2 regions of the Blautia fusiformis genome follow, and region 1 is predicted to be linked to the other one. Evidence: riboswitches for the same ligand, from Rfam matches in the RefSeq annotation. Region 1 holds a riboswitch; the other holds the start of a gene.
The links. Region 1 has a riboswitch for cyclic di-GMP ahead of LKD46_RS05450 (substrate-binding periplasmic protein). Riboswitches for the same ligand answer to the same signal wherever they lie in the genome.

Region 1 (16,577 bases):
CCGGAAGCACTGGGCGGCTTTGCGACGAAGGTGGAGCAGCATTTTCTGCAGGTGGAAATCCCGGAAGAATGGAAGGCAAGGATCCCGGAGGACAAGCTTTCTGCATTGGAAGGTGTGCTCAGAGAAGATCCGAGGCCTGCCTACCAGAAAGATCCGGAGAGGATATACGGAATGCCTTTTGCAGGAATGGATGTTCGTTTTCAGGTAAAAAACGGCATACTTACAGTGTGTGAGATCACAGAATATAAAAAATCAGACAAAATTTAAAAATACCTTTGACAAACTTTTTAAGTGATGATATTATAATAAATGAGTTAGCAAACACTAACTCATTATTTTAAAAATGGAGTTAGTTTAAAATAACATTGAAACAGTCATATAAAAGTTCAGAGATCAAAGGAGAGTGAATTATGAGCGTTGTAATTGTAGGTGGTAATGAAAGAATGGTATGTCAGTATGAGGATATCTGTAAAGGCTTCGGATGCAAGGCGAAAGTCTTTGCCAAGGAAAAAGGAGCCATGAAGAAAAAGATTGGGGTGCCGGATCTGATGATCCTGTTCACAAGTACTGTTTCCCACAAAATGGTAAACTGCGCAGTAGAAGAAGCAAAGAAAAAATCCATTCCGGTATGCCGCTGTCATACAAGCAGCGCGGCAGCTCTTGAGAACATTCTGAAGCAGTACTGTGCATAAGAAACCGGTCAGGAGATACTTTTCTCTTGTATAATTTGACTTTTTTGCAGAAATGTTACAGAAAGGCTTGCAAAATTACAAATTATTCAATAAAATAGCCGTAGGTTTCTGTGGTAAAGCGTTGCAGTGAATGGTGGAAATGCAGCGCTGGAAGTCGAAATTACAGGTGAGAGGTGTTATCATGAAAAAAGTTGTAAAATTCGGTGGAAGTTCTCTTGCAAATGCGGAGCAGTTCCAGAAAGTGGGCGATATCATCCGCAGCGATGAGAGCCGCCGTTATGTAGTTCCGTCAGCTCCGGGAAAGAGATTTGACGAGGATATCAAAGTGACTGATATGCTTTATGGATGTTATGACGCAGCATCTAAAGGGGAGGATATCACTGAGAAGATTAATGCGATCAAGGCGCGATATTATGAGATCATCAAGGGTCTCGGACTGAGCCTTTCTCTTGAGGAGGAGTTCAGGAAGATCGATGAGGATTTCCGTGCACAGGCAGGAATCCAGTATGCGGCATCCAGAGGAGAGTTCCTCAATGGTAAGATCATGGCTGCATACCTTGGATATGATTTTGTGGATGCAGCTTCTGTGATCCGTTTTGATAAAGCCGGTAATCTGGAAGCGGAGGAGACCAATAAACTCCTTTCCAAAAAACTCAGCAAATCCCAGCATGCGGTTATTCCGGGATTTTACGGCGCATGTGCAGATGGCACGGTAAAGACATTTTCCAGAGGTGGTTCTGATGTGACCGGATCTCTGGTTGCCAAAGCTATTCATGCAGATATTTATGAGAACTGGACGGACGTTTCCGGTTTTCTTGTAACGGATCCGCGCATCGTTCACAATCCGGAGCCTATCGAGGCGATCACATACAGAGAACTTCGTGAGCTTTCCTACATGGGAGCTACTGTTCTTCATGAGGATGCCATTTTCCCGGTTCGTAAAGAGGGAATCCCGATCAATATCCGTAACACAAACAGCCCGGAGGATAAAGGTACTCTGATCGTAGAGAGCACCTGTAAGAAGCCGAAATTTACTATTACCGGTATCGCCGGAAAGAAAGGCTTCTGCTCTATTAATATCGAGAAATCCATGATGAACAGTGAGATTGGGTTCGGACGCAAGGTGCTTCAGGTATTTGAAGATCAGGGGATCAGCTTTGAGCATGTACCATCCGGAATCGATACCATGACTGTATATGTTCATCAGGACGAATTTGAGGAGAAAGAGCAGCAGGTTATCGCAGGTATCCACCGTCTGGTACAGCCTGATTTTGTGGAGATGGAATCTGACCTTGCACTGATCGCAGTTGTTGGTCGTGGAATGAAATCCCAGAGAGGCACTGCAGGAAGGATCTTCTCTGCTCTTGCCCATGCAAATGTAAATGTAAAAATGATCGACCAGGGTTCCAGTGAGCTGAATATCATCATCGGCGTAGAGAACCGTGATTTCGAAAAAGCAGTCAGAGCAATCTACGATATTTTTGTTCTGACACGGATATAAACAAAATCCGAAAACGGATTTTGTTTATAAGGAAGTAGCGAAGCGGATTCCGAATATCCGATCGATTAAATCCGGAAACGGATTTTGTTTATATCCGATTGATTAAATCCGCCGCAGGACAGTATATTACACGTCCTGCGGCGGATTTTTTTGGACTAAAAATAATACAATCAAATTCAACAGGATTTCCAAAGGAAAGACAAAGATATTGTACATTGTGTCGAAAAATGCTTGATATGAAATAAACAGTATTGACAAAAACTTAACTTTTGTGTAAAACTGACATATAAAAAAATCAGAAAGGCAGGCAGTCAGCCATGGAGAAACAGATCAAACTGGATGAAAAAAGTGCACAGGAGTTTGTCAGCGCAGCCAGCAAATGTAAATTTGATATTGATGTATTTTATAACCGTATTATCATTGATGCAAAGTCGATCCTCGGACTTTTGAGTCTGGATCTGACAAAGACTCTGACAGTAAAGTGTTACGGAGAAGATGAGGATTTTAATCGTGTTCTTTCCAAGTATGCAGCAGGTTGAGAAATATGAATAAAGAAAAACGGTGATAAAAGGGCGCAGTTCATGAGAAGAAAAGCAGAACATGCGTCCTTTTTATTATGGGAAGCTTTCGGATCATATTTTATGGTATAATCCTGGTATAGCATGGAAAAAGAATAGCTGCCGGGCTGGAATTCCGGCAGCTGCCGGGAGTGAAAATATGGAAAAACCAAGAGTGCGGATTTCTGTCAGAAATCTTGTGGAATTTATACTGAGGAGCGGAGATCTGGATAACAGCAGCGGGACATCCGGAGATAAGGAAGCCATGTTAAAAGGCGGAAGGCTTCACCGCAAGATACAGCGGAGTATGAAGGGCGATTATCGGGCAGAGGTTTCTCTGAAAAAAGAAAGTGAATACGACGATGTGGTCATTCAGGTCGAGGGCCGTGCAGACGGGATCTTTACAGAGGACGGAGCCGTTTATATTGACGAGATCAAGGGAACTTACGGAAATGTCCAGGCAATGGACATACCAGTAGCGGTTCACCGTGCCCAGGCTATGTGTTACGGACTGATCTGGGGAGAAAAAGAGGGGATTTCAGAAATCCACATTCAGATGACCTACGCTCATCTTGAGACGGAAGAAACCAGGAGATTTCGTGAGGATTTTTCCATAGAGGAACTTAAAGGCTGGTATCAGAAGCTTCTGGATGCCTATCACAAATGGATCGCATATTCCCTTAACTGGAAAAAAGAGAGGAATGCATCCATGAAGGATCTGCAGTTTCCGTTTCCATACAGAGAAGGGCAGCGGGATATAGTTAGTGGTGTGTACCATACGGTTTCCAGCGGGAAGACCTTATTTGTTCAGGCGCCTACCGGTGTGGGAAAAACCATGTCTGCCATTTTTCCGTCCGTGCGCGCCATCGGTGAGGGAAAAGGTGAAACACTTTTTTATCTTACCGCAAAAACCATCACAGGAACTGTGGCGCAGGAGGCATTTCACATCCTGCGGGAAAAAGGTCTGAAATTCAAGGTAACGGCGATCACGGCAAAGGAAAAGCTGTGTTTTCAGGATACTCCGGAATGTACACCGGAGAAATGTCCTTATGCAAAGGGGCATTTTGACCGGGTAAATGATGCGGTTTATGAGCTCTGGACCACTGAAGAGGTATATTCCAGAGAAGTGATCCGTGCTCATGCAGAAAAATGGCAGGTGTGCCCTTTTGAAATGTGTCTGGATCTTTCAATCTGGGTAGACGGGATCATCTGTGATTATAATTACGTGTTTGATCCCAATGTTCATCTGAAACGTTTTTTCGGGGAAAATATTTCCGGGGATCATATTTTTCTGATCGATGAGGCACATAATCTGGTAGAACGTGGCAGAGAGATGTACAGTGCCGGTATTTCCCGTCAGAGTCTGGTAGCACTTCGAAAGAAGATAAGAAAGAGGTTTTCAAAACTGGCCAGAACACTGGATAAAGCAAATCGCCAGATGATGGAACTGGAAGAGAATCTTGCGGAAACAGGAAAAGGGTATCAGGTGCTTCCCAATCCCGGAGTACTGCCGATCACATTTCTCACGATATCAGGTGAACTGGAAGAAATACTGGAGGAAAAAGAACTGGAAGAAGAACTACGCAGGGAAATACTGGAATTTTATTTTATAGTGCGTGATTTTTTAAATGTTTCAGAGCTGGTAGATGAAAATTATGTAGTATATACCGAAAACAGCGCAGAAGAAGGATTTCGTCTGAGGCTGTTCTGTGTGAACCCGGCAGAAAATCTGGGAGAATACCTGAAAAAAGGGAAAAGTGCTATTTTCTTTTCAGCTACAATGTTTCCCATGCTCTATTACCGGGAGCTTTTGACAACAGACCGTGATGCCTATGGGATTTATGTGCAGTCTCCTTTCCCAAAAGAAAACCGCAGGATTCTTATCGGCAGCGACGTAAGCAGCCGGTATACCCGGAGAAATCGTGCAGAATACCGGAAGATCGCCGGATATATTGCCAGATGTGTCTGGCAGAGGCAGGGAAATTATATGGTGTTTTTTCCGTCGTATCGTCTTATGGAAGACGTACTGCAGGTTTATGAGGAAGAATTTTCCGTAGACTGGGTGCGCTGCGTGTGTCAGACACCAGATATGACAGAACAGGAACGGGAAGGATTTTTGGAGGAATTTCAGGAACGGGAAGGTACCCTGGTAGGGTTCTGTGTCCTTGGAGGGATTTTTTCTGAGGGTGTTGATCTGACAGGGGAAAGTCTGATCGGGGCAGTGATCGTAGGAACCGGACTTCCCCAGATCGGCAGTCAGCGTGAGATCCTGAAAGAGTATTACGATAAAAAGAATCACTGTGGTTTTGATTATGCATATCGCTATCCGGGTATGAACAAGGTGCTTCAGGCCGCCGGGCGCGTGATCCGCACAAAAGAGGATAAAGGCGTGATATTGCTTCTGGATGACCGCTTCTGGGATCGGGATTACCAGGAAATCTTTCCCAGGGAATGGCAGGACCGTACAGGCTGCAGGCTGGATACGGTAGAAGGTGCAGTGGAGACGTTCTGGAAGAGGTTTACTTGACAGAACGGAGAAATCCGATATACTTATAGAGTCTTTATCTGGAAAATCACTGGAGGAATGTGTGGATGCCGGATCAGGACAAGAAACTGTAAAATAGGATCATAAGAAAAGTGAAAGAAGTATATGAGACGAAAAAAAATATATAAAGCATTGGCATTTTGTCTGAGCACAGTGATGCTCGCACAGCCGGTTTTTGCGACAACAGTGCAGCAGACGGCACAGGGAAGCCTTGGTTCTGTTACGGAGGAGTCCCAGATACTTCCAATTCCCGGTGAAAACGGGAAATATATTCTGAAAAGCAATGGCTTTTACTGCCTGAATGAAGATGGAACCAAAGAAAATACTCCGGCAGTGTATTATTTTGATCATTTTGAGATCGACGGAACGGTTTTTGATGGATATTATTATCACGACGAAAGCGGTAAATTTACAGCGGGAAACTCGCATATGGTCCAGATCACCGATCTGAAGGCTCCGGCAAAAGACGGCAGCGGTGAGGAAGTTTCTTTTGACGGCTGTTATATGGTAAACAATCTGGGAAAACTCAGCGCCTCTCCACAGGTACGTTATATGGATGAGCTGGTGGTGGACAAAACAACATACAACGGGCTGTATTATTTTGATGAATATGGAAAAATGGTCACAGATCCAGGTATCCATTATCTGGAAATGAATGCTGCAGGACAGATGTTTGACGGATATTATTATTTTGGCGGAGAAAACGGCGTTCTGCTCCAGGAAGAGGGAGAGACTCCGGAGGGATTTTCCGTGGATAAATCCGGAAAAGTCGAGACGAAAGATCTGGGAATGGATGGCCTTGAGAAACGGCTTGCAGATCTTCTTGGAACCTATGAGGGTACATGGAGCGTTTATGTAAAGGATCTGACCAGTGATCAGGAGTTTGAACAGAACAGTCAATCACTGTACTCAGCCAGTCTGATCAAAGTGTTTGTCATGGCCCAGACCTATGCCAACATGGATACAGTCCTTCAGAGCGAAGCGGCAAAAATGAAAAAAGATGTTACAGATCCGTCCGTATCCACAAAGGTCAATGATCTTCTCTGGAATATGATCACAGTCAGTGACAATGAATCCTTTAATGAGCTGGTACGTCTGCAGACAGCATCGGGTGTTTTTAAGGACGGAGCACAGGCTGTAAATGGATTTCTTGCGGAACAGAAATTTGCAGATACTTCCGTTCAGCACATCTTAAGCCCGTCCTCTTCAAAGGACGTCGGCCTCGGCGGCAGGAACACCACTTCCGTAAAAGACTGCGCAGAGCTTCTTTTCCGGATCTATAAAGGAGAATGTGTATCGAAAGAAGCTTCGGAGGCTATGCGTAATCTGCTTCTGAATCAGCAGGTTACTACTAAGATCCCCAGCGGGATATCTGCGTCCGTGGAAATTGCAAATAAGACTGGAGAAACGGATACGGACCAGCATGATATCGCCATTGTATATGGAAAAAAGACTACATATATCCTCTGTGTGATGTCAGAAGACTGTAAACCTGGGGACGCAGTTTCGCATATCCGGGATATTTCCGGTATTGTTTATAATTATCTGAATATGGACCTTGACCAGGGGTGATCTGTGAGTTAGAATAAAAAACAGCTGAGCAAGATCCTGATGGATATTTCCGACAGAGAAGTATCCGAAATGTTCGTGAAAGGAGAATTCTATTATGAAGACAGTACATACAGACAAAGCACCTGCAGCAATCGGACCATACTCCCAGGCTATCATCCATGGAGATACGCTTTACACATCCGGTCAGATCCCGGTGGATCCGGCAACCGGAGAGGTAGTTGGAACAACCATCGAGGAGCAGGCTGACCGTGTTATGAAGAACCTCGGAGCAGTTCTGGAAGCTGCCGGCTCCAGCTATGAGAATGCAGTCAAGACAGTATGCTTCCTTGCAGATATGAACGATTTTGCGGCATTTAATGAAGTATATGCCAAATATTTCGTAAATAAACCTGCACGTTCCTGTGTTGCAGTCAAGACACTGCCAAAGAACGTTCTCTGCGAGGTAGAAGTGATCGCAGCAATCTGATGATTTGATAAAAAATCCCTGTTGTCTGATTTCAGTCAGACGCGGGGATTTTTTTCGTGGGGATAAAGTATTTTTCTCTGTTTTGGAGCAATCTCTTTTTGTGTGTTTTCAGGCGTTAAAACGGTAATGTTTTTTCTTGTGTAAAGTAGAGCGCTGTAGTATAATAAAACCAGTTTTTTAGGATACGTATAAAAGCTTAATAAGGATGATCGGCAAACCAGATGAAAGTCTGGGACGCAAAGCTATAGGGCCTGTAAAATGGCAGCCAGTTGCATGAAATGAGGTGCACTGTCTGTGAGACGGTGTTTTTTTTATCGTTAGCTTTACGGTTGTCGTAGCTGTCTGCGTTATGCTGGTGATTTCTCTTGTTATGCGTAGAAATCAGCAGGAAGCGATCCGTGTGGAGCGGGAAAATAATGCGAGGCTGGAAACCGTAAATACAGATATGAAAAAAACAAAAAGGATAGTTAGGGATAGATGGAAAATGAAAGGAAAAAGAGTGATTGCAGGCATTCTGCTTGCGGGCATCTTAGCAGTCACCCTGTCAGGGTGTAAAAACACAGATAACACGAAAGAAGAACCAGAAAAGCCTGTTATTACCCTTGGCAGCGATAATTATCCACCATACAATTATCTGAATGAGGATGGTGTACCGACGGGTATAGATGTAGAACTGGCTACAGAAGCTTTCGAGAGAATGGGATATCAGGTGAAGGTTGTCCAGATCAACTGGGAGAAGAAAAAAGAACTGGTAGAGAGTGGAGAGATTGATTGTATCATGGGATGTTTTTCCATGGAAGGGCGCCTTGACGATTACCGATGGGCAGGACCATACATAGCAAGCCGTCAGGTGGTCGCTGTAAATGAGAACAGTGATATCTATAAACTGAGTGATCTGGAGGGAAAGAATCTGGCTGTTCAGTCCACAACCAAACCGGAAAGCATCTTTCTGAACCGGACAGATGAAAGAATCCCCAAATTGGGAAATCTGATCAGTCTTGGACATCGGGAACTGATCTATACGTTTCTTGGGAAAGGATATGTAGATGCAGTTGCCGCACACGAGGAATCTATCGTTCAGTATATGAAGGATTATGATACAAGCTTCCGTATCCTGGAAGAGCCTCTTATGATCACCGGAATAGGTGTCGCTTTTGCAAAAGATGATGACAGGGGAATCTGTGAGCAGATGGATCAGACACTGGCGGAGATGCGTCAGGATGGCACATCCCTGAAAATTATTGAAAAATATCTGGATGATCCCCAGAAGTATCTGGAGGTGGATGATCTTGGATATTAAGAGAAAGACAAAAGGAAAACGAATCCAGCTGCTCGGAGGTCTGCTCGGAATCTGTGTGGCTGTAGTCTCTCTGTTTTATTTCTTCTACGCAGAAAAAGCGGAAGCAGAGAAAAGACTGGTGGAGATCGTAAACTATGTCAAAGTGCAGTGCTCAACCTACACCCATTATAATGAATCTTCGGAATCCAAAAGTCTTTTACGTGCCATTGAAAGTGCCAGACAGATGAGTACAAATATTAGCATGGAAACAGAAAACGGCGATCAGCTAAGCCAGGATTTGCTGAAAGAAAACCTGCAGACTCTCTGGGTGGATGGCATCATAGTGCTGGATAAAGAAGGAAAGATGGACTGTGAATACAGTATGGAGGAGTCTCTGACTAATGAGATCACGGAGTATCTGCAAAAAGAAATTATCATGGATTTTGCCGGATATGAAGAAAGATCTTATTCAGAACGGTTTGCCAGGAAAGATGGATCCTATATTGACATTGCAGCCTGTGCCAGAAAAGATGTGCCAGGTATCGTTGCAATCTATTACTACACATCTCCTGAATTTACCAGAAATTATACCCTGACGATACAAGAGCTTTTAAATGGTTATAGTGTCCAGAAAGATGGAACGATCATTGTTGCAGATGATGGGATCGTTGTTGCCAGTAATGATGAGAGGCTGTTAGGGCAGAATACAGCCGACAACGAAGTTGTTCAGGCAATGAAAAAGCATACAGACAGTCAGCACATTTATCATTTGAAGAATGAAGGAACCAGATGCTACGGAATCATGCTGAAGCAGCGGGATTATTATATTTATGCGTATCTTCCGGATACGGAAGTGTTTCATAATCTTCCATTAAATGTAGCAGGTGTTATTTTTATTTATCTTCTGATATTCAGTATATTCTGGTTCTGGGCATATAGAACCAATCTGACACACCGGAAACAGGAACAGGAAAAAGACGAAAAATATAAGGCAGAACTTCTGATAGCTGCAAAAAAGGCAGAGGCTGCCAATGAGGCAAAAACAGAGTTTCTCCAGCGGATGAGCCATGATATCCGGACTCCGATCAATGGAATCTGCGGCTTGGTCGATATGGCAGACCATTATGCAGATGATATGGAGAAACAGACGGAATACAGGACAAAGATTAAAGAGGCATCCAATCTGTTGCTGGAGCTGGTAAATGATGTTCTGGATATGAGTAAGCTGGAGTCCGGTGAGATCGTTCTGGAGGAGATCCCATTTAATCTGAGAAGTATTTCCAGGGAAGTATTTGTTGTGATCGAGCAGGTGGCAGCAGAACAGAATATCCGGATCATGTGGGAGAAAAAAGAAATCATACACCGGAATCTTATTGGAAGTCCGGGGTATGTGAAACGTGTGATGATGAATATCCTGTCCAATGCAGTGAAATATAACAGAGAAAACGGACATATTTATCTTAGCTGCATGGAAATCCCATCCGAACAGCCAGGAATGACGACAATGGAATTTATCTGCCGGGATGCAGGAATCGGAATGACTGAGGAGTTCCAGAAACATATTTTTGAACCATTTGCACAGGAACATACAGGAAGCCGTACAAAATTTCCAGGAACAGGCCTGGGAATGGCGATCGCAAAGAATCTGGTCGAGAAAATGGGTGGAACCATTACCCTCGAAAGTGAATACGGTGTAGGGACTACATTTGTGATCCGGGTTCCATTTAAGATAGATCTGGATGCGGATAAACGTGAAGAACAGAAGGATATATCAGAAAAATCTATAAAGGGACTGCATATTCTTCTGGCAGAAGATAATGAACTGAATATGGAAATCGCTGAATTTTTGCTTCAGAATGAAGGGGCTGACGTGACAAAAGCATGGAATGGTCAGGAAGCGGTTGAGCTGTTCAGAAAAAGTGGACCTGGTGGATTTGATGTCATTCTTATGGATATTATGATGCCGGTCATGAATGGTTATGAAGCTACAAAGATGATCCGGTCTCTGGACAGAGAGGATGCAAAAGAAATACCGATCATTGCAATGACAGCAAATGCGTTCACGGAGGACAGAATAAGAGCAAAAGAAGCAGGGATGGATGAACATATTGTTAAGCCTGTTGATGTGGGGTTACTGATAAAAGTAATTCATAAATTGGTGAAATATAATGGATATGGCAGTGACAAATAAGCAGTGAAATATAGATAGGAGGACAAAATCATGACAATACAGGAATGCTATGAAGCTATCGGAGGAAATTATGAAGAGGTTTTAGGACGCCTTCAAAGCGAAGCACTGATCCGGAAATTCACATTAAAGTTCCTTGAGGATCCGAGTTACCTGCAGTTAAAACTGGCATTGGAAAATAAAAATTATGAAGATGCTTTCCGCAGTGCACACACACTGAAAGGGGTTTGTCAGAATCTTTCTTTTGACCGTCTGTAAGAGGTTAGTAATGAGTTAACAGAACTTTTGAGAGATAGAACCGGAGCGCAGCCTGGGATATCGGAGGCAATGGAAAAAGTAACAGAAGTATATGAGAGGATGATTGAAGAAATAAAGAAGGGACTGTCGAATTAAGTGATGCGACACGACGTTCGATCTTTGACCAGGTGCTTGGAACATCATAAACCCATTGGATAAAGGAAATAAAAAAATATGGATAAAAGACAAAAGATCCTGATTGTAGACGATTCAGAATTTAACAGGGATATGTTGAAGGAGATCCTCGGAGAAACTTATAATTACCTGGAAGCGGAAAATGGAAATCAGGCAATTCAGATGATAGGAGAAAATATAGGAATTGATCTGATGCTTTTAGATATCAATATGCCACAGATGAATGGTTTTGAAGTCTTGGAAATAATGAAAAGAAGCCAGTGTATTGCTGAAACTCCTGTAATTATGATATCTTCGGAAGATGCCGTTGATACTATGCGTAAGGCATATGAGCTGGGAATCACGGATTATATCACACGACCGTTTGATTCTGTGATTGTAAAGAAAAGAGTTCAGAATACCCTGGGACTCTATATGAAGCAAAAGCATCTGATTAATGTGGTTTATGATCAGGTTTACGAAAAAGAAGAAAATAATAATATTATGATCCGGATCCTGAGTAATGTACTGGGATCACGTAACAGTGAGAGTAGAGAACATATCCTGCATATTAAAACAGCAACAGAACTGATGCTGAGACAACTGGTAAAAATAACAGATGCTTATCCTATGACAGAGGCAGATATTTCTTTGATCACAACAGCATCTTCTCTTCATGATATCGGTAAGATCCGTATTCCGGAAGAAATCCTGAACAAACCTGGCAGACTTACCGATGAAGAATTCAGAATTATGAAAACTCATAGTGAACTTGGTGCAGATATGATCCAGGATATGCATTTCCCAAAAGACAATTCATTGGTACGTGCTTCATGGGAAATCTGCAGATGGCATCATGAAAGATGGGATGGAAAAGGTTATCCGGATGGACTGAAAGGAGAAGAAATACCAATCTCCGCACAGGTGGTGTCGATCGTTGATGTTTATGACGCACTTACAAGTGAAAGATGTTATAAGAAAGCATTTGATCATGACACAGCGATCCAGATGATCCTGGATGGGCAATGCGGACAATTTAACCCCATCCTCCTTAAGTGCCTGAAAGAGCTGCGTCTTCAGCTTTCGAAAATGCTTGATAAAGAGAAGGATGACAATAGCTATTACCATGAAGTGCAGAGACTTTCAAATGAAATACTCAGCGACAGATCTTTACCGAACCCAAATTATTCACAGAGTATTCTCAGGGTCATGAAGGAAAAGGTTGATTTCTTCAAAGCGAACAGCGGCATGGGTTCAATTGATTACAATACAAGTTCCGGTCAGCTGACTATATTAAACGGAAAACAGCAGATATTATATCAGAGAAATAATCCGGATTTTGATCTGTTCAAAGAATTCGGAGTAAATGAAGAAGATGTTCATCATATTCAGGGTTTATTACATCAGACATCTGTACAAAATAAAGAAATCTCTGTGCAGATAAAAGCAAGGGTGGAAAATGACCGCCAGATGTATAAACTGAAATTGCATACATTGTGGTCGCCTTTAAAGAAGGATGGATACATTGGGATCGTTGGATATTTTGATATTGTAAAATAGAAAAATGCAAAGGAAGCTCAGAAGGAGGATCCTAATGAAAAAGAAAATCCGGCACTGGCTGGAATTACTATTCTTGCTATGACTGCCAATGCCTTTGATGAGGATAGAAAGAAAGCACTGAAATGTGGTATGGATGGGTTCTTGTCCAAACCAATTGTCATAGAGGAATTGATCATCATCCTGCAGAAGAACCTGGATTAGGTGTCCGGAGTATTAGAAAAACCGCACAAATAAAGGAAATAAAAATATGGATAAAAGTAGGAAAAAATCAACCGTACTATGTGCAGGTATATTTGTGTTTCTGGGAATATGGATGGTATTGACAGTACCTTGCCGGGCTGCTGAGACGAACAACGATGAAAAGCAGTCACAGATCATCCGTGTCGGCTCATTTGAGGATACTTTTAATTATGTCGATAAAAACGGTGTAAGACGAGGATATGGATACGAACTTATGCAGGCTTTGGCAGGTTATACCGGATGGAAATTTGAGTATGTGAAATGTGACTGGTCTGACTGTTTTGATAAACTTGAAAATGGTGAGATCGATATCATGGGTGATATCTCTTACACCGATGAACGTGCACAAAAGATGCTTTTCCCGGATGAACCGATGGGGGAGGAAAAATATATCCTTTATGCTGATTTATCGGATACGGATATTGGAATGTCTGATTTCAAGTCTCTGGATGGGAAACGTGTAGGTGTGCTCATGGATACAGAACCTGAGATCATGCTGACAGAATGGGAAAATAAGAATGGCATACATACAGAACATGTAAATGTGAATAATGATGATGATGTCGAAAAGAAATTAGCAAATCATGAGATCGACTGTTTTGTATCTCTGGAGGAATCGATCTGGTCTGAACAGGGAATATCATCCGTTACCACGATTGGCAAATCAGGCATATATTTTGCAATAAATAAAGAACGCAGCGATATCAAGACGGAGCTGGACTATGCTATGCGTCAACTGGAACAGGATAGTCCCTTTTTTAAGGCAGATCTGTATAAGAAGTATTTTACACTTGATTATATTCAGGTTCTTACAGGTAAAGAAAAGGTCTGGGTGGAAGAACATGGAGGTATCCAGATAGGATTTTTGAACAATGATCCGGCAATCTTTTCCATGGATGAAGAGACTGGAAAACTTACCGGTATGCTGGCGGAATATATCTCCTATGCCAAAGATTGTCTGGGAAATCAGACACTGGAATTTAATATACATGCATATGATGATTATGATGAAATGATTCAGGCGCTGCAGAATCGTGAGATTGACATGATTTTTTATGCCGGCAGGAATCCATATTTTGCAGAACAAAACGGATATGCACTTACAAACACAGCCTGGACTTACAGTTTGATGGCGGTAACTGATGAGGAAAAATTTGATGAGAATAAGGTGCATACTGTAGCTGTGCCAAAGGAAAAATATGCCTTAAAACAGCATATTGCATTCAGTTATCCTGAATGGAAGCTTGTAGATTGTGATTCGCTTGACAATGCAGCAGATATGGTCATCCAAGGAAAAGCAGACTGTTTCCTCATGGGAGCAAGCCAGGCGCTGATATATGATAACAGTCAAAAGTTCAAGAGTGTTCCACTTACAAAAACAATGGAGGCATGCTTTACTGTAAGAGAGGGAGAGGGAAGCCTTTTATCAATACTGAATAAAACTATAAAGGCCATGCCGTCTGACATGCTTACAAGTGCACTTGCTATCTATGACAGTACTGCAGATAAAGTAACATTTTCTGATTTCATAAAAGACAATCTGCTTGTTTTTTTGGCTACGGTAGGATTTTTGGCACTCAGCATCATTGGTATTATCCTCGTACTTTTGCGGAAGGCAAGGAAAGCAGAAGCTGTCGCAAAGCTTGCGGCAAAGGATACAAAAAAACTCAATGACAAACTGGAAATCGCTTTGAAAAAAGCAGAGGATGCCAGTCTGGCAAAGACTCGTTTTCTTAACAATATGTCACATGACATCCGTACTCCTATGAATGCAATTCTGGGTTATGCACAGCTTATGGAGGAAGAACTAAAAGAAAAGGATCTGCCTGAAACTTCAGATCATCTGGAAAAATTGCAGCAGTCTGGAAATCTTCTTCTGTCAATCATAAATAATGTACTTGATATGGCTCGGATTGAGAGCGGAAAGATGGAAATTGATGAGAACTATGGCCGGATTGAAGATATCCGGCAGACTTTATTTGAAATATTTGGTGATGAAGCAAAGAAAAAGAATATTGCACTTCATTACACAATAAATGTGGAGCATGAGCATATACTGACAGATACTACCAAGGTAAAAGAAATATTTGTCAATATCCTGAGCAATGCCATAAAATATACCCCATCCGGTGGTTCTGTTATGATAAACATAGACGAATTAGTATGTGATGAGCCCGGGTACATGATGGTAAGGACCAGGGTGAGCGATACCGGAATCGGTATGAGCCAGGATTATCTGACAAAGATTTTCGATGCATTCACGCGTGAGCGAAACACTACAAAGAGCAAAATCACAGGAAGCGGATTGGGAATGTCAATCGTAAAGAGATATGTTGATCTGCTCGGCGGAACAATAGATGTAGAGAGTGAGCCTGGAAAGGGCAGCACCTTTACTGTAACATTAAAACACAGGATAGCGGATGAAAGCTATTATGTAAAAAAACATGATGAAGGCTCTGGAACAGCCAGTAAAATCCTTGAAGGCAAGAATATCCTTTTGGCAGAGGACAATGATCTGAATGCAGAGATTGCAGAAGCAATACTTGAGCGTGCCGGCCTTAAAACAGAACGTGTGGAGGATGGCATTCAGTGTGTAAATAAGATAACAAAAATGCCGGTGGGAACATATGATATGATCCTCATGGATATCCAGATGCCCCGAATGGACGGTTATAAAGCAACACAGGCAATCAGGCACTTACCGGATAAGGATAAGGCATGCATACCGATCGTTGCAATGACGGCAAATGCATTTGAAGAAGATAAGCGGGATGCTGTTGCAGCTGGAATGAATGGTCATATTGCAAAGCCGATCCAGATTGATAAACTGCTGTCGATGTTAGCGGAAGTTTTAAGGCAGTAAGAAAACTAATAATTTCGTGTTATACTGAATGGAGTGGTCATTCTTTCTGTATTGAAAAAACAGGAAAACTTACAGACTGGGAAGGACAACAGCATGAACGCAAACAGACTGCGTTCATGAGCAAGTAGCGAAAGCGGATTGCGAATGTCCGCTTTACTGGATGATAAAGAGGAAATGAATGAACAGAAAGATAGAAAAACAGATAAGAAAAAAGAGTAAGAATAATAGAGTATGTTTGAGCATTTTTGCATTTGTCATGCTGCTTTTTGTACCGTTTTTTGTTTATGCGTCGGAAACAAAAAGTGATGGGAATACAACTCAGGTAATAAAGGAAGAAAATAAAACCGTGAGAGTTGGCTATTTCCCATATGCCAATTTTCAGGAAGGCGGCTATGGGGAACACAAGCAGGGAGCAGGCTATGAGTATCTCCAGAAGATTTCGTATATAACTGGCTGGAAGTATGAATATGTCTATGGCTCATTTAAAGAGTGTCTGGATATGTTGGCAGATGGAGAAATAGATATACTTGGAAATGTCAGTTACACACCGGAAAGAGCAGAATCTATAGATTACTCAACCTATGCCGCAGGAACAGAAAGATATTGGATCTATACCCGGGAAGATCATACAGATCTTATGGATGGTGATCCAAAGCAGATGAATGGCTGTCGTATTGGTGTAGCAGATGGAAGCTATCAGAAA
Region 2 (16,577 bases), on a different contig from region 1:
TTGGGCAGAGACACTTAAGACTGAGAATAAAAAGACTGCAGTTCTGATCGGCTGCGAGCCAACAGGTCATTACTGGTTTGCGTTTGTGAAGTATGTAAATGATCATCAGAAAAGATTAGTAATGGTCAATCCATTCTCGGTTAAGAAGATCAAGGAACTTGATGATAACAGTCCAAAGAAAACAGATTCAAAAGATCCGAAAACAATCGCAAAACTAGTTGTGGATGGGAGATATTCAATCCCATACATGCCAGAAGGCATTTATGCCGAAATAAGAGACCTGGTATACAGCCGTGAGCCTATATGGATAATCTGAGGCATAAGTGTCGTGAAGAGCCGTATGCCTGAATTGGGCACGTACGGATCTGTGGGGGATATACCTAGTAATAGGTGTTTCTACCCGACAATTTAGGACTCGTCAGAGGATGGTGATCCTGGTAGACATGAGAGGTTAGTTACTGTAGGTGGATTTGGGAAACAGGAAGGCCTTCATAAGAAGAAACAAAGACGTTTTATTTCTTGTACCTAAAATCATCAGAAATGGACTCCATGAAGTCACTTCATATCCAGAAAACTCTATTTTGTAGATATATGTAACTTATTAACTGTTCAGCAAAGTCAGTAAAATCAAGGATTTTTGTTGAACATGCACTAAAAAGAATAGAGAGGTCCTCACCCACTGCTTATTGCTTTTCGTAACCTCCACAGGGGAGTTACTTGATTCGGTTAAAATATATGTAAATTTTCCACCAAAATATTATTGACGTAAGAAAAACCACATGGTATTTTATTTTTGGAAAAAATGAAAATTATTTTAAAGGCAAACCTGTTGAAAGGCAGGGTCGCAAAGCCAGAAGGGACTAAAGTCAGAAAGTTTGACCATGTCAGCCGGTTGCCACTGTTTCCATATCATCATAATATATGGAAAAGATGTTTGAACAGAAGAGATTCCGATACCTTTTATACTATATAGATGTGTGATTTTAAAGAATATAGTAGGGACACTGGCAGATTTTGGCAGATGTCCTTTTTGTATGCAAAAATGGGTAACGAAACTAGCAGGGACAGGTTTTCTGTATACAGATAAAAGCAGGATGAAGAAGGCATAAGACGGAGAGAGGACTTTTATAAAATGAAAAATTATGAAGACAAAATATATTCCTTAGGTGAGACTGTAACGGGGCAGACACAGGCCATGTCACAGGCCGTACAGAAAACACTGGAAAATAATGGCGGGGTAGGTATAATGACAGGATCTTATGACCAAAACCTGTCTATTTTGTCTGTGGATAATCTGCTGTTGCATAGTACAGGATATACATTCGATACTTTCATGGAACAGACAAAAGGCTCATTGAGAAATTTCTTTTATGACGAGGAAGATATACTGGAGCGAGACCGTTTTTTGCAGCTTCACGGAACAGGGGAAGCACAGATCCTTGCAGCAGACGGTACAGTGAATAATGTACGGCTTTGTAAAGAGGATGCGACAGATGAGGCGGGCAGACAGATCTGGGTTATGTCCGTACAGGTCAACTGGGATCATATAAATTTGGCACTGCTCAATGAGGCTATCTGTTCCGGCTTCTGGTATTTTGACTGTGACGAAAACAGTGAGATTGTGAATGCAAACTGGAGTCATGAATTTCGAAAAATGCTTGGCTATCATGACACCCTGGACTTTCCGAATAAACTGGAATCCTGGTCAGATCTTCTGCATCCACAGGATAAAGAAAGAGTAATGGTGCAGCTTCAGGCGGCAATTAAGGATAAGACGAACCAGATAAAATACCAGGTAGAGTATCGTATGAGAATGAAGGATAATCAATACCAGTGGTTTCGGGCATCGGCAGAAGTAATACGCCGTCTGGATGGTTCTGCCAGCAGGATTGCCGGGATTTTTATTAACATTGATGGGGAGAAAAAAGAAATCATGCAGGCACAAAAATCTGCTGCTTTCCACCGGGCTTTTACGAAAGCAGATTTGTGCGAGTATTATGTGAATCTGGAAGCGAATACTTTTGATACCTTTAAGGTTGAACCGTCCCTGATGACCGTCTTTGAACAGAGTCATACGTGGGATGAATTGATCCGGCATTTTGTGGATTCCTATGTTGTGGAGACAGATAAGAAGGCGGTATCCTCTTTTTACGACCGTGGTTATATTGCAGAAAGGCTGAAGGGGCTGGAAACCGAATTGGCTTTAGAGTGCCGTATCACTCTGAATGGAGAAGAACGATGGGTCCGCAATGTGGTCATACGTGGCGAAATAGAGGATTCAGAATATGCCATGATCTTTCTACGTGATATCACAGAGACAAAGGTAGAGAGCGCACGGCATCTGCAGATGGCAGCAGATAATGCTTCCATGGAGCAGCTGATCCAGAGCATAGTGCGTCTGGTTGACCGCTTTGTTGTCTGTGATCTGGAAAATGACAGATATGAATTCTACAATCTGAATGGACAGATGATATATAAACCTCTGGGATTTTATCATGATTTTCAGATGCAGGTTCTTGAAAAATATAAGACACTGGAACCATTGGAAGTTATAGATATCCTGATAGCCCCGGATAATATTCGGAAAAAACTGAAAAGTGAAAATGATATTTATAAGTTTGAGTATTGCAGCCTGGATGAAAAGACTTATAAAATCGCTTCTTATATTCCCTTGGAATGGAAGAATGGAAAGCTGGAAAAGGTATTGCTGGCATCCATGGATGTGACACAGGAGAAGAAAGCAGAGATTGAATCCCGTCAGGCACTGAAAGAGGCTTACCGGTCCGCAGAAAATGCAAATCGTGCGAAAACAGAATTCCTTTCCAATATGTCCCATGATATCCGGACACCAATGAATGCGATTGTGGGTCTGACAGCAATCGCAGGAGCAAATGTTGAGAGCCAGGACAGAGTCATTGAATGCCTCGGCAAGATCACAGAATCAAGCCGCCATCTGCTGGGGCTGATCAATGAAGTATTGGATATGGCACGCATTGAAAGTGGAAAAATGACACTGGCACAGGAAGATTTCAATCTGTCAGAGCTGGTAGATAATCTTATTACACTTACGAAACCGGTGCTTGATGAACATAAACATAATTTTGATATACACATCAATCATATTGAACATGAGGCTGTCTGTGGTGACAGCTTGAGGATTCAGCAGGTATTTGTGAATCTGATGAGTAATGCGATCAAGTATACACCGGATGGCGGGAATATTATTTTTTCCATAGAGGAAAAGCCAAATGGATTTTCAGAACTTGGATGCTATGAATTTACGATTGAGGATAATGGGATCGGTATGTCACCGGAATTCCAGAAAATCATGTTTGAGCCGTTCAGCCGCGCGGATGACCACCGGACAACCAGAGTCCAGGGAACTGGTCTGGGAATGGCAATCAGCAGAAATATTGTGAACCTGATGAATGGCACTATTAAAGTGGACAGTACCTTGCACAAGGGAACTAAAATCACAGTAACAATTTATCTGGAGCTTCAGGAAAAAGAAAAAGAACAGGACAGAAATCTGATGAATCTGCCGGTCCTGGTTGTGGATGATGATAGGACATGCTGTGAAAGTACAGTTGCAACATTAAAGGAAATCGGTATTATGGGTGAATGGGTTCTCTCTGGCAGGGAAGCGGTTGAGCGCTGTTATGCACGGCATGAGTTGAAAGATGATTACTTTGCTGTTATTTTAGACTGGAAGATGCCGGAGATGGATGGCATAGAAACAGCCAGACAGATCCGGAAGCGGATAGGAAAAGAGATCCCCATCATTGTACTGACATCCTATGAATTCAGCGAAATTGAAGAAGAAGCAAAGGCTGCAGGTGTAGATGCTTTTATTGCAAAACCGCTGTTCCGTTCCCGGCTGACGGCAACACTGCGGCAGTTTACTTCAGGAAGAAAAGAAAAAATAGCAAGAAATTATCTGGAGAAGCTGTCAGAATCAGACTACACGGGAAAAAGGATTCTGCTGGTTGAGGATAATGAGTTGAACAGAGAAATTGCTGGTGAAATTTTACAGATGACAGGTGCAAAAGTGGAAACGGCAGAAAATGGGAAAATTGCAGTTGAAAAAGTGGAAGCTTCTCCGAAAGGTTCGTATGATCTTGTTTTTATGGATATCCAAATGCCTGTCATGAATGGTTATGAGGCAACTGCAGCAATCAGGAGCCTTCCGGGTGAAAAGGGAAAACTGCCTATTGTTGCCATGACTGCCAATGCTTTTGCAGAAGATGTACAGCTGGCCAAAAATACAGGCATGAATGGACATATCGCGAAACCGCTGGATATGAATAAGCTGAATGATGTTCTGGAAAGCTGGCTGTAACTGATTTTCATGTGATCACAAAGTATATTACTAGGAACAGAGTGAACAGTAACAGTAACTCAGGTGATGCTGCATAAATCCTCAAATACTCCTTGCAATAAAAAAATACAGCAATTATAATATAAATACAAAAGCCGGATGCGGAGGCTGACTTCTGAAAACAAAGAAAGGAAGTATAAAATGGCGAAAATTTTAATCAGTCCGTCCAAATATTTACAGGGTGCGGGAGAAATGAAGAATCTTGGAACTTATGCTGCAAAGAGTGGAAAAAAAGCGTTGGTTCTGATCAGTAAAGGCGGATATAAAAGAATCGGTAAAACGATCGAAGAGAGCTTTGCTGAGAGTACCTGTGAGGTGGTTTTTGATTATTTTAACGGAGAATGCTGTAACAGTGAGATTGATCGTCTGGTAAAGATCGTAAAAGATGAGCAGTGTGATCTTACCATTGGTATTGGTGGAGGAAAGATCTTTGATACAGCGAAGGCAGTTGCATACTATGCGGGAACACCGGTATTTATCTGCCCGACGATCGCATCTACAGATGCCCCTTGCAGTGCTTTGTCTGTTATTTATACAGAAGAAGGAGTTTTTGAAAAATATCTGTTTCTTCCGGCGAATCCGAATCTTGTTCTGATGGATACAGATATCATCACCAAATCGCCGGTTCGTCTTACTGTGGCTGGTATGGGAGATGCACTGGCAACATATTTTGAGGCAAGGGCATGCAAGAGAAGCGGAGCAACTTCCTGTGCAGGAGGTAAGACAACAGAGGCTGCCATGGCACTGGCTGAACTTTGCTTTAATACCTTGATGGATGAGGGCGTAAAAGCTAAGATAGCTCTGGAAGCAGGCGTATGCACACCGGCAGTTGAGAAAGTGATTGAGGCTAATACACTTCTTTCTGGAATTGGTTTTGAAAGTGCAGGACTTGCAGGTGCACATGCGATCCATAACGGATTTACTGTACTGGAAGAATGCCATCATATGTATCATGGAGAAAAAGTTGCATTCGGAACCATCACACAGCTGGTACTGGAGAATATTCCCCAGGAAGATCTGGAAGAGATCATCTTATGGTGCATTGAAGTAGGACTTCCTGTTACTCTGGCAGAGCTTGGAGCTGGGAAGGTAACGGATGAGCAGCTTATGGAAGTTGCCACAACTGCATGTGCGGAGAATGATACACTTCACAACATGCCATTTGAAGTTACACCGGAAACTGTATTTGCAGCAATCAAAGCGGCAGATGCATATGGAAGATATTACCTGGATGAGGAATAAACAGATAAAAAGTAAATAGCTGATATAAAAATTGCAATCTGCAGAAACAAGAGTTATCAAGTATTGTTATCCTGCAGGTTGCTTTTTTTTATGTATGGCTGTAATATAACAGAAAGATCAGTAAATATCGGAACAAAAAACATACGGAGGAATATTTGTGGCAAAAAAACGAAAACCCAAAATGGAGCTTCGATATTATAAGATGCCGGAGGGGAGCCCCATCCTTGCATTGCTTGGACAGAAGTGGGTTCAGAATTATGGGAACGATATCGATTATCTCCATTTTCATAATTATCTGGAAATCGGATTCTGCTATGAAGGACAGGGATTTATGATACTTGGAGAGGATAAGGTACAGTTTCATGACCGGGATTTTACGGTGATCCCATCCAATTATCCACATACCACAAACAGTGATATTGGAACTATCAGCCGCTGGGAGTATCTTTTTATTGATGTAGAAGGATTCCTGGATAAATTTATTAATAATTCAGTAAAAAAAGAAAAAATCGTTCAGCGGATCAACTCCAGATCGCTTTTTCTGAATGAAAAAGAAAACCGATCCATGGCAGGTAAGATCCTTAAGATTCTGGATATCATGCGGGATGGAGAGGAATTTTATCTGGAAGAAGCTAAGGGAGTTTTGGCATCGCTTCTTGTGGAAATCGCAAGGATAAACCGAGATTTAGGCGAAGAACGTTACAGCGAAGGCAGAGGAAAAGTCATGGATATGATCTCCAGGTTCCAGGATTATATTTCTGATCATTACATGGAGGATCTTCGTATTGACGAACTGGCAGAATACTGTCATATCAGTGAAACTCATTTGCGCCGGATATTTACGACTTACATGAAGATGAGCCCGCTGGAATACATCAATACGATCCGTATCCAGGCGGCCTGTGATTATCTGAAAAAAACAGATCAGCCAATTGCAGATATAGCACATAAGTGTGGTTTTACCACCAATTCCACATTTAACCGGAATTTTCGTCAGGTTACGGGAATGACACCTCTGGAGTGGAGAAAACGTCCGGAGAACTATGAACAGCAGCTTCTTAAGTTTGACATCCATTCAGAGGAAGGCTGGTAAAACAACAAAACCAGATCTATGGATCTATCACGACAGAATAGAAATATCAGACTGTATGCGGATCAGGCAGATGGAAAGAGGTAAGAAATGTACGATTACAGGATTGTGGAGCAGGTCTCCAGAAAAAAGAAACATATGTCAGGAGCTCTCAGAAAAGTAATGGTGATCTTTGCGGCAATTTTTGTACTGATGGGTATCACGATCTCTCAGGCATTCATGCTTCCGGGATTTCTTCTGGCGCTGCTTTACTTTGCTTATGACATATTCAGCCAGAGAGACTATGAATATACCATGGAAAACGGACAACTGACCATAGATGTGATCTATGGTAAAAAATATCGTAAAACAGCTCACGTGCTGAAGCTTGAGGAGATGGAAGTGACAGCACCTCACTATCATGAAAAAGTGGCAAAATATAAAAAGAATACCGGAACGGAGAAACTGAAAAAATACGATTATACCTCTTATGAAGATGATGTGCCTTACTATACCATGATCATTCAGGAAGATGGACGTAAAATAAAACTTCTTCTGGATCTGACAGAGGAAATGCTGCATACGATGAAAACGCAGTTTCCTGAAAGGGTTTATTTTGCATAATATGCAGAAATGTTTGTGAAATATGTATGAAAAACAACATAAAATTTTATGAAATAGAAACAAAAACCTTCTTTTTTGACAAAAAATGTTCGCACAATGTCAAAAAAGAAGGTTTTTTTGGGCATCCTGACGAATGTAAAAAGAAAAATCCTCAAAGTGCATATTTTTTGTAAAAATATAGCGTGACAATAGTGCACAATCAATAAAATGGTTGAAATTGCACATTATATGAACAATTCTGCAAACTATAGAGGAAATACGGATGCTATAATCTATTCATAAGCAAACGGGAAATGCTTAATAAAGGAGGAAAAGTAAATGAAGAAAAAATTACTCGCAGTATTAATGACAGGTATCATGGCAATGTCTTTTGCTGCAACTACTACAGCAGTATATGCAAAAGGTGATGACGATAACACCCTGACTGTATGGGCATGGGATCAGAACTTCAACATCAAGGCTATGAATATTGCAGGTGAGCAGTATGCAAAGGATCACGAAGGATTCAAGGTTGATGTAGTTGAGACATCTTCTGATGACTGCCAGACCAAACTTACAACAGCAGCAAACGCCGGAGATTACAGCACACTTCCGGACATCGTTCTGATGCAGGACAACAGCTATCAGAAATATCTGAAGAGTTATCCGGATGCTTTTACAGATCTGAAGGATATGGATATCAACTGGGATGATTTCGGAAAACTGAAACAGTCCTACTCCATGGTAGATGACACACATTACGGAGTTCCGTTTGATAACGGTGCAACAATTGCCTGCTATCGTACAGATATCCTGGAAGAAGCAGGATATACCATTGATGATCTTACAGATATCACATGGAGCAAATTCATGGAGATCGGAAAAGACGTTCACGAAAAAACAGGTAAATATCTCCTTACAAGTGAAGCAACAGGTGGCGATACTCTGATGATGATGATCCAGTCCTGTGGAGCAAACTTCGTAAATGATGACGGAGAGGCTTATATCGTTGGCAACGATGTAGCAGAGAAATGCGTAGATCTTTATGTGGATCTTGTAAAGAACAATGTTGTTAAATTAGTAAATAACTGGGATGAGTACATCTCCACAATCACAGGCGGAGAGGCTGCCGGTATCGTTAACGGTAACTGGATCACAGCTACACTGATGGGAACAGAGGATCAGAAGGGTCTGTGGCAGATCACAACAATGCCGAAAGTTGACGGCGTTGATACAGCTACAAACTATGCAAACAATGGCGGATCTTCCTGGTACATTACATCCAACTGCAAGAATGTAGAGCTTGCTGAGGACTTCCTTGCAAGCACATTTGGTTCCAGCACAGACTTCTATGATGCAATCCTTCCGGAAACAGGTGCAATTTCCTGCTACCTGCCGGCTGGTGAGTCTGAGGTTTACAATGAGCCAAGCGAGTTCTTCAATAACCAGCCGATCTTCTCAACAATTGTAGAGTACTCTTCACACATTCCGGAATTTACAAAAACTCCGTACCACTATGAGGCAAGAGAGTGCATCAACACAGCTGTTGTTAATATTGTAAACGGCGCAGATAAAGAATCTGCACTTCAGGAAGCACAGGATACACTGGCATTCAAGATGACAGAGTAAAGCTGAAATATTAATGAAATACAGGGCAGGGGACTGCATGCAGTCCCTTGTCTTATGTAAAGGTTTAGATGTTTGAAAGGAGGAGTTCCTGTGAATTCCAAAAAAAGTGGCATGTCTCTGGTAGCGAAACAAAGAGCGGCCGGCTGGATCTTTCTGGCACCGGCAACCATTATGATCGCTGTCATGAGTTTTTATCCGATGATCCGCGCATTTATCATTTCTTTACAGACAGGTGCCGGAGCAAACATGAGGTTTGCGGATCCGATCTTCAGTAACTATAAACGTATCATGATGGATAAGGTATTCCAGCAGTCCATCGTCAATACTTTCCTGTATCTTATTATTCAGGTACCGATCATGCTGGTCCTTGCGATCCTGCTTGCACAGCTTCTGAATAACAAGGATCTGAAATTTAAAGGCTTTTTCCGTACATGTGTATTTCTTCCATGTGCAACATCTCTTGTATCTTATTCTCTGATCTTCCGTTCTATGTTTGCAACAGACGGTCTGATCAACAGCATCCTGATCAAACTTGGAATTTTAACAACTGGCTATAACTTCCTGGGTAACTCCACAAGTGCAAAGATCGTGATCATCATCGCACTGATCTGGAGATGGACAGGATATAACATGGTGTTCTATCTGGCAGGTCTTCAGAATATTGAATATTCTGTATACGAGGCAGCAAAGATCGATGGTGCCAATGGCTGGAAGACCTTCTGGAAAATTACCGTACCACTTCTGAAACCGACAATTATCATGACATTTATTATGTCGATCAATGGTACACTGCAGTTGTTTGATGAGTCTGTCAACCTGACAAAAGGTGGCCCGGCGAACTCAACCATCACAATGTCCCATTATGTTTATAATACATGCTTCATCAACGTGCCAAACTTCGGATATGCGGCAGCAATGTCATTTATCATATTTATCATGGTAGCGATCCTGGCCTTTATCAATTTGAAAGTAGGTGATACACGTGACTGAGAAAAAGAATAAATCCGCAATTCAGAGAAGATTGATCCCTACATATATTTTTCTGATCATCGTATCATTTATCTCTGTATTTCCACTGTATTGGATGATCTCTGCGGCAACCAATACATCCACAGATGTATCCAGAGGCCGTATCCTTCCGGGTACATATTTTATGCAGAACTTTAAAAACCTGACTGCACAGCAGCCGCTGTGGAGAGCTCTTGGAAACTCTCTGTTTTATGCAGTTCTTACTACAGTGATCTGCCTTCTGATCTGTTCTATCGCAGGTTATGGCTTTGAGGTATATCATGACAGATGGAAAGACAGACTGTTTTCCACCCTGCTTCTTGCAATGATGGTTCCGCAGGTTGCAACGATGGTTCCTTTATTTAAGATGTTTTCAAAAGCCGGACTCTTAAATACAGCGGTAGGTTTTATCCTTCCGATCATTTCCACACCATTTATGATCATGATGTTCCGTCAGAATGCCAGAGCATTTCCTATCGATATCATTGAGGCAGCACGGATTGACGGATTAAGCGAGGTAAGGATCTTTTTCCAGATGTTTATCCCGACTATGAAATCTACTTATGCGGCGGCAGCAGTTATCACATTTATGAATGCATGGAATTCCTATCTGTGGCCGAAGGTAATCATGACAGATAATAAGGCGATGACCATGCCGATGTTGATCGCCAATCTGATCACAGGATATGTAACGGATTACGGCATGCTGATGTGCGGCGTATTATTCTGTTCCATTCCGACCATGATCGTATTCTTCGTATTACAGAAACAGTTCGCAGAGGGTATTACCGGAGCTGTAAAATAATTTTAAAACAAAAAGGATGCTGCCGAAATCTGTAGGTATATTGTATAATATGCTTTAACTGGATCACGCAGCATTCTTTTTATACCAGATCAACTGTGGATCAGTTGTCTGGTATAAATTTTCTCAGAGAAGAGGATGCTTTTGTCCGCTTGATGTGAATCAAATCATAAGGAGATAAAAAATGGCAGAGCAGATTAGATACAGCCATTATCTGCACGGCGGCGATTACAACCCTGAGCAGTGGCTGGACAGACCGGATATTCTGAAAAAAGATATCGAATATTTCAAAAAAGCCCATATCAATACCGTTTCCATGGGAATGTTTTCCTGGGCAGTGCTGGAGCCAGAAGAGGGAAGATATAACTTTGACTGGCTGGAAGAAGTGATCGATAATCTGTATAAAGAAGGAATTTATACGATACTTTCCACACCATCCGGAGCAAGACCGAAATGGATGGCAGATAAATATGAAGAAGTTCTTCGCATGGATCCGGATCGCACAAGAAGATTTTTCGGTGGAAGACATAATCACTGTTATACTTCTCCAGTATACAGGGAAAAAGTCTACAATATTAATAAGAAGCTTTCTGAACGTTTCGGAAAACATCCCGCAGTGCTTTTGTGGCATATTTCCAATGAATATGGCGGAGAATGCCACTGTCCTCTGTGCCGGGAAAAATTCCGGGAATGGCTGAAAGAAAAATACGGGACCATTGAAAATTTAAATTCCAGCTGGTGCACAACGTTTTGGAGCCATACCTATAACAGCTTTGATCAGATCGAAAGTCCTTCGCCAAAGGGGGAAAATGCTCTTCATGCACTTACCTTGGACTGGAAACGTTTTGTTACAGACAGGACTGTGGATTTTATGAAGCATGAGATTTCTGCGATCCGTGCAGGTGGTTCCGAGCTTCCGGCAACTGCCAATCTGATGTATGACTACAACGGACTGGACTATAAAAAATTTAAGGATGTTATGGATATTGCATCCTGGGATAATTATCCAAGCTGGCATAAAAAAGACAATTATACCACAGCGTTGGACGGAGCCATGCAGCATGATCTTATGCGAAGCATCAAGAAAGCACCGTTTCTTCTGATGGAATCCTGTCCCTCTGCGACCAACTGGAAGCCTATCAACAAGCTGAAAAAACCAGGAATACATCTGGCTGCCTCTCTGCAGGCAGTTGCTCATGGTTCAGACAGTGTTCTGTATTTCCAGCTTCGTCAGAGCCAGGGAGCCTCTGAGAAATTCCATGGTGCGGTGATCGATCACTACGGTGGGGATGATACTCGTATTTTCCGCGAAGTGACAGAGGTAGGAGAAGCGTTGGAGCAGATCCGGGAAACTGCTGGAAGCGTGACGAAGTCTCCAGTGGCTGTTCTCTATGACCGGGAAAATGACTGGGCGCTGAAGGATGCGCAGGGACCTCGAAACGAGGATATGCATTATCAGGAAAATGTACTGAAACAGTATCGTGCTCTCCGAAGAAAAGGCTATAATACAGATATCATCAATATGGAACATGAGCTGTCCCGGTACCGTTTGGTAACGGCACCGATGGCCTACATGTTTTATCATGGATATGCCGAAAAGCTTCGCGCTTTTGCAAAAAACGGTGGTACTTTGGTAATTTCCTACTGGTCCGGACTTGTAGATGAAACAGATAAATGCTATCTGGAGGGAACCCCTCACGGGCTGATGGAAGCAGCCGGTATCCGTACGGAAGAGATCGATGCACTTTATGACTGGGAAGAAAACGTAGGTATCCCGGAAACAGGAAATCATCTCAGAATTACAGAAAGCTATACCTGCAAAAATCTCTGTGAGCTTGCAAAGGTTTCCGATGCGGAAGTACTGCTGCGTTATGGAAGGGATTTCTATCAGGGGTATCCGGTACTGACTCACAAGAAATACGGAAAGGGCCATGTTTATTATGTGGCGGCAGATATGGAAGCAGCCTTTTATGAGGATTTTCTGGGAAGGGCAGCAGAGGAAGCAGGCGTGAAGATGCCGCTTACATTTATACCGGAAGGTATTTCTGTGACAACCAGAGAAAATAAGGATACGGAATATCTATTTATCCAGAACTTCGGAGAAAAGACAGAAACGGTTTCTGTCCCGGGGGATTACGAAGTTCTCTACGGATCAACGGATGAAAATATGGCTCCGCTTGCCACCAGGATCTTAAAGCGGAAAAAATAATCAAAGTAAAAAAATCACAGCAAAAGTATAAAGTATATTTGTTTTCGGACGGTATGCTTTTTACTGCTGTCTGGGAAAGAGAAGGTAAAATGGCAGGTACACCAAAAGAAGAGATAAAAAGAATAGCGGATCAGTTTGCATTTACCGGAGAACTGGTTTCCTGCGGCCCCTGCGGAAGCGGGCATATCAACGAAACCTATATGCTTAGATATCGGATCGGAGAGATGGGGTCCATTAAGGTGATCCTTCAGAAGATCAATCGGGAGATCTTTCAGAAACCGGAAGAACTGATGGAGAATATTGCCGGAGTCACCGGGCATCTGAAAAAGAAAGTTCTTCAGAAGGGAGGAGATCCGGAACGGGAGGTTCTGAACCTGATTCCGACAAAGGACGGGAAGGCATTCCTGACAGATGAAAACGGAGAATGCTGGAGAGCTTATATTTTTATTACCGATGCAGTAAGTTATGATCTGGCGGAAAAACCGGAGGATTTTTATGAAAGTGCAGTTGCATTTGGAAAATTCCAGGAAATGCTGGCAGATTACCCGGCAGAGACTCTGCATGAAACGATAAAGGATTTCCATGATACAAAGAAACGTTTTCAGACTTTGAAAAATGCCATAGAGAAGGACAGCCGCCATCGTGCCGCATCCGTAAAAGAAGAGATCGCATTTGCGTTTCAGCATGAGTATCTGGCAAATGTATTCGGTGAGCTTCTGGCAAAAGGTGAGGTGCCCCTTCGGGTAACGCACAACGATACGAAGCTGAATAACGTTATGATCGACTTGGAAACAGGAAGGGGAATCTGTGTAGTGGACCTGGACACGGTTATGCCGGGACTTGCCATGAATGATTTTGGAGATTCCATTCGTTTCGGGGCCAGCACTGCATTGGAGGATGAGAAAGATTTAAGCAAAGTTTCCTGTGATATGGAGCTCTATGAAATCTATGTAAAAGGCTTTCTGGAAAGCTGTGGAGATAAGCTTAGTGCAAAAGAGATCGAGATGCTTCCCATGGGAGCTAAGGTGATGACTTATGAATGTGGCATTCGCTTTCTTACCGATTATCTGGAAGGAGATCATTATTTTAAGATCGACCGGGAAGAACACAATCTGGACCGCTGCCGCACACAGTTTAAGCTGGTGGCTGATATGGAACAGAAATGGGATACTATGCAGACGATCGTGAAAAAATATCAGAAATAAAAAAACAGGAATTTTTACAATGGAGGTAAAGTGATGAGCGAAACAAAAGGAAGAGTGACCATTCCGACAGATCTGGATGTGATCCCGGAGACACTGAAAATGCTGGATGAGTGGGGTGCAGATGCCATCCGTGACTGTGACGGAACGGAATTTCCGGCAGAGCTGAAGAAAACCGGCGCAAAGATTTATGCAACTTATTATACCACCAGAAAGGATAATGCCTGGGCAAAGGCCCATCCGGAAGAAATCCAGCAGATGTATATCATGACATCTTTTCACACGGCAGTGTCGGATACTCTGGAGATCCATCTGATGGATCATTTGTATCCGGATATGCTGGCGGTGAATACAAGAGATGATATCAGAAGATGGTGGGAAGTCATTGACCGGACTACAGGGGAAGCTGTCAGTACAGAGGAATGGTCATACGATGAAGAAAACGGAAATGTTGTGATCAGGCCGGCGAAAGAGTTTCATGAGTATACGGTAAGCTTTCTTGCATATATCATGTGGGATCCGGTACATATGTACAATGCAGTTGTCAATGACTGGAAAGATGTAGAACCTCAGATCACTTTTGATGTGCGTCAGCCGGCAACACGTGCACATTCCATGAATCGCCTCCGCAGATTTCTGGATTCCCATGATTATGTGAATGTAGTACGATTTACTACATTTTTTCACCAGTTCACACTGATCTTTGATGAGATGGCACGGGAAAAATATGTAGACTGGTTTGGATATTCCGCTTCGGTGAGCCCCTATATCCTGAAACAGTTTGAGCAGGAAGTGGGATATAAGTTCCGTCCGGAGTTTATCATTGATCAGGGATATATGAACAACACCTACCGTATCCCATCAAAAGAATTTAAAGATTTCCAAGCTTTCCAGAGACGGGAAGTGGCGAAGCTTGCAAAGGAAATGGTAGACATTGTCCATGAATACGGAAAAGAGGCCATGATGTTCATGGGTGATCACTGGATCGGTATGGAGCCCTTTATGGATGAGTTTGCTTCCATCGGGCTGGATGCGGTAGTGGGAAGCGTCGGAAACGGAGCGACCCTACGTTTGTTCAGTGATATTAAACATGTAAAATATACAGAGGGAAGATTTCTGCCGTACTTTTTCCCGGACACCTTCCATGAGGGCGGGGATCCTGTAAAAGAGGCAAAAGTAAACTGGGTGACTGCAAGAAGAGCTATCCTTCGAAGTCCGATCCAGAGAATTGGATACGGCGGTTATCTGAAACTGGCTCTGGAATTTCCGGATTTTGTACAGTATATCAAGGAAGTCTGCCAGGAATTCCGTGTGCTCTACGACAATATCCAGGGAACCACACCATACTGTGTAAAACGTGTGGCTGTTTTAAATTGCTGGGGAAAAATGCGCTCCTGGGGCAACCATATGGTACATCATGCCATCTATTACAAGCAGAATTATTCCTATTTCGGAATTATCGAGGCATTAAGCGGTGCGCCTTTTGATGTGTCCTTTATCAGCTTTGATGATATCCGTCAGGATAAAGATCTGCTGAATGATTTTGATGTGATCATCAATGTAGGTGATGCGGATACTGCACAGTCCGGTGGTGAGAACTGGGCAGATCCGAAGATTCTTACAGCTGTGCGGAAATTTGTCTATAATGGCGGCGGATTTATTGGCGTCGGTGAACCGGCAGCTCATCAGTGGCAGGGAAAATTCTTCCAGCTGGATGACATCCTTGGTGTAGAGGAAGAAAGAGGATTTAATCTTAATACCGATAAATACAACTGGGAAGAGCATAAAGATCATTTTATCCTGAAGGATACAGACGGAACCGTAGATTTCGGTGAGGGGAAAAAGAATATCTTCGCACTTCCGGATACGAAGATCCTTATCCAGAAGGACCAGGAAGTCCAGATGGCAGTAAAAACCTTCGGAAAAGGCAGAGGTGTTTACATCAGCGGACTTCCGTACAGCTTCTGCAACAGCCGTATCCTTTATCGTGCTGTGCTCTGGTCAGCAGCGGCAGAAAATGAGCTTTTCTGCTGGTTTTCTTCCAATTATAATGTGGAAGTACATGCTTATGTGAAAAATAAAAAGTATTGTGTGGTAAACAACACCTATGAGCCACAGGACACTACGGTTTACACAGGGGATGGAAAGAGCTTTGACCTTCATCTGGAAGCTAATGAGATCCGCTGGTATCAGATCTGAGAAAGCAGGATACAGGTTTACTGATAAAGAAAAGCTGTGAAATTGTCTGAGGGCGTTGACAGAGAAAAAAACTTATAATATAATAAATCCATTCCAAAAGTAGGAAAACAAAGCTGTTGTAATAGAGAAAATCTATTATAACAGCTTTTTGTTATTGTTGACAAACAATTTTGCTTACAAAGAGGAGGCCTTTATGAACAAAAAGATTAAGACAGTGTTTTCATATCTGATGATCA

Region 2: it holds a riboswitch for cyclic di-GMP, as region 1 does, so the genes downstream of both, LKD46_RS01910 (hybrid sensor histidine kinase/response regulator) here and LKD46_RS05450 (substrate-binding periplasmic protein) in region 1, are expected to answer to the same signal.

The regions. Positions count from the first base shown of each region.
Region 1 covers NZ_JAJEPT010000004.1:182,706-199,282, forward strand. The annotation lists gene tsaA (tRNA (N6-threonylcarbamoyladenosine(37)-N6)-methyltransferase TrmO) at 1-267, shown strand, start outside; gene LKD46_RS05420 (DUF2325 domain-containing protein) at 411-692, shown strand; gene LKD46_RS05425 (aspartate kinase) at 874-2,193, shown strand; gene LKD46_RS05430 (HPr family phosphocarrier protein) at 2,511-2,732, shown strand; gene LKD46_RS05435 (ATP-dependent DNA helicase) at 2,911-5,277, shown strand; gene LKD46_RS05440 (serine hydrolase) at 5,401-6,867, shown strand; gene LKD46_RS05445 (RidA family protein) at 6,962-7,333, shown strand; cyclic di-GMP riboswitch class I at 7,535-7,610, shown strand; gene LKD46_RS05450 (substrate-binding periplasmic protein) at 7,818-8,633, shown strand; gene LKD46_RS05455 (ATP-binding response regulator) at 8,617-10,803, shown strand; gene LKD46_RS16635 (Hpt domain-containing protein) at 10,834-11,058, shown strand; gene LKD46_RS05465 (response regulator) at 11,272-12,771, shown strand; partial or broken gene LKD46_RS16725 (hypothetical protein) at 12,775-12,972, shown strand; gene LKD46_RS05475 (transporter substrate-binding domain-containing protein) at 13,019-15,874, shown strand; gene LKD46_RS05480 (response regulator) at 16,053-16,577, shown strand, end outside.
Region 2 covers NZ_JAJEPT010000002.1:186-16,762, forward strand. The annotation lists partial or broken gene LKD46_RS01905 (IS110 family transposase) at 1-316, shown strand, start outside; cyclic di-GMP riboswitch class I at 810-900, shown strand; gene LKD46_RS01910 (hybrid sensor histidine kinase/response regulator) at 1,133-4,339, shown strand; gene LKD46_RS01915 (glycerol dehydrogenase) at 4,520-5,620, shown strand; gene LKD46_RS01920 (helix-turn-helix domain-containing protein) at 5,778-6,713, shown strand; gene LKD46_RS01925 (DUF6106 family protein) at 6,801-7,313, shown strand; gene LKD46_RS01930 (ABC transporter substrate-binding protein) at 7,632-8,921, shown strand; gene LKD46_RS01935 (carbohydrate ABC transporter permease) at 9,012-9,911, shown strand; gene LKD46_RS01940 (carbohydrate ABC transporter permease) at 9,904-10,734, shown strand; gene LKD46_RS01945 (beta-galactosidase) at 10,916-12,940, shown strand; gene LKD46_RS01950 (phosphotransferase enzyme family protein) at 13,030-14,145, shown strand; gene gnpA (1,3-beta-galactosyl-N-acetylhexosamine phosphorylase) at 14,179-16,341, shown strand; gene LKD46_RS16505 (YitT family protein) at 16,535-16,577, shown strand, end outside.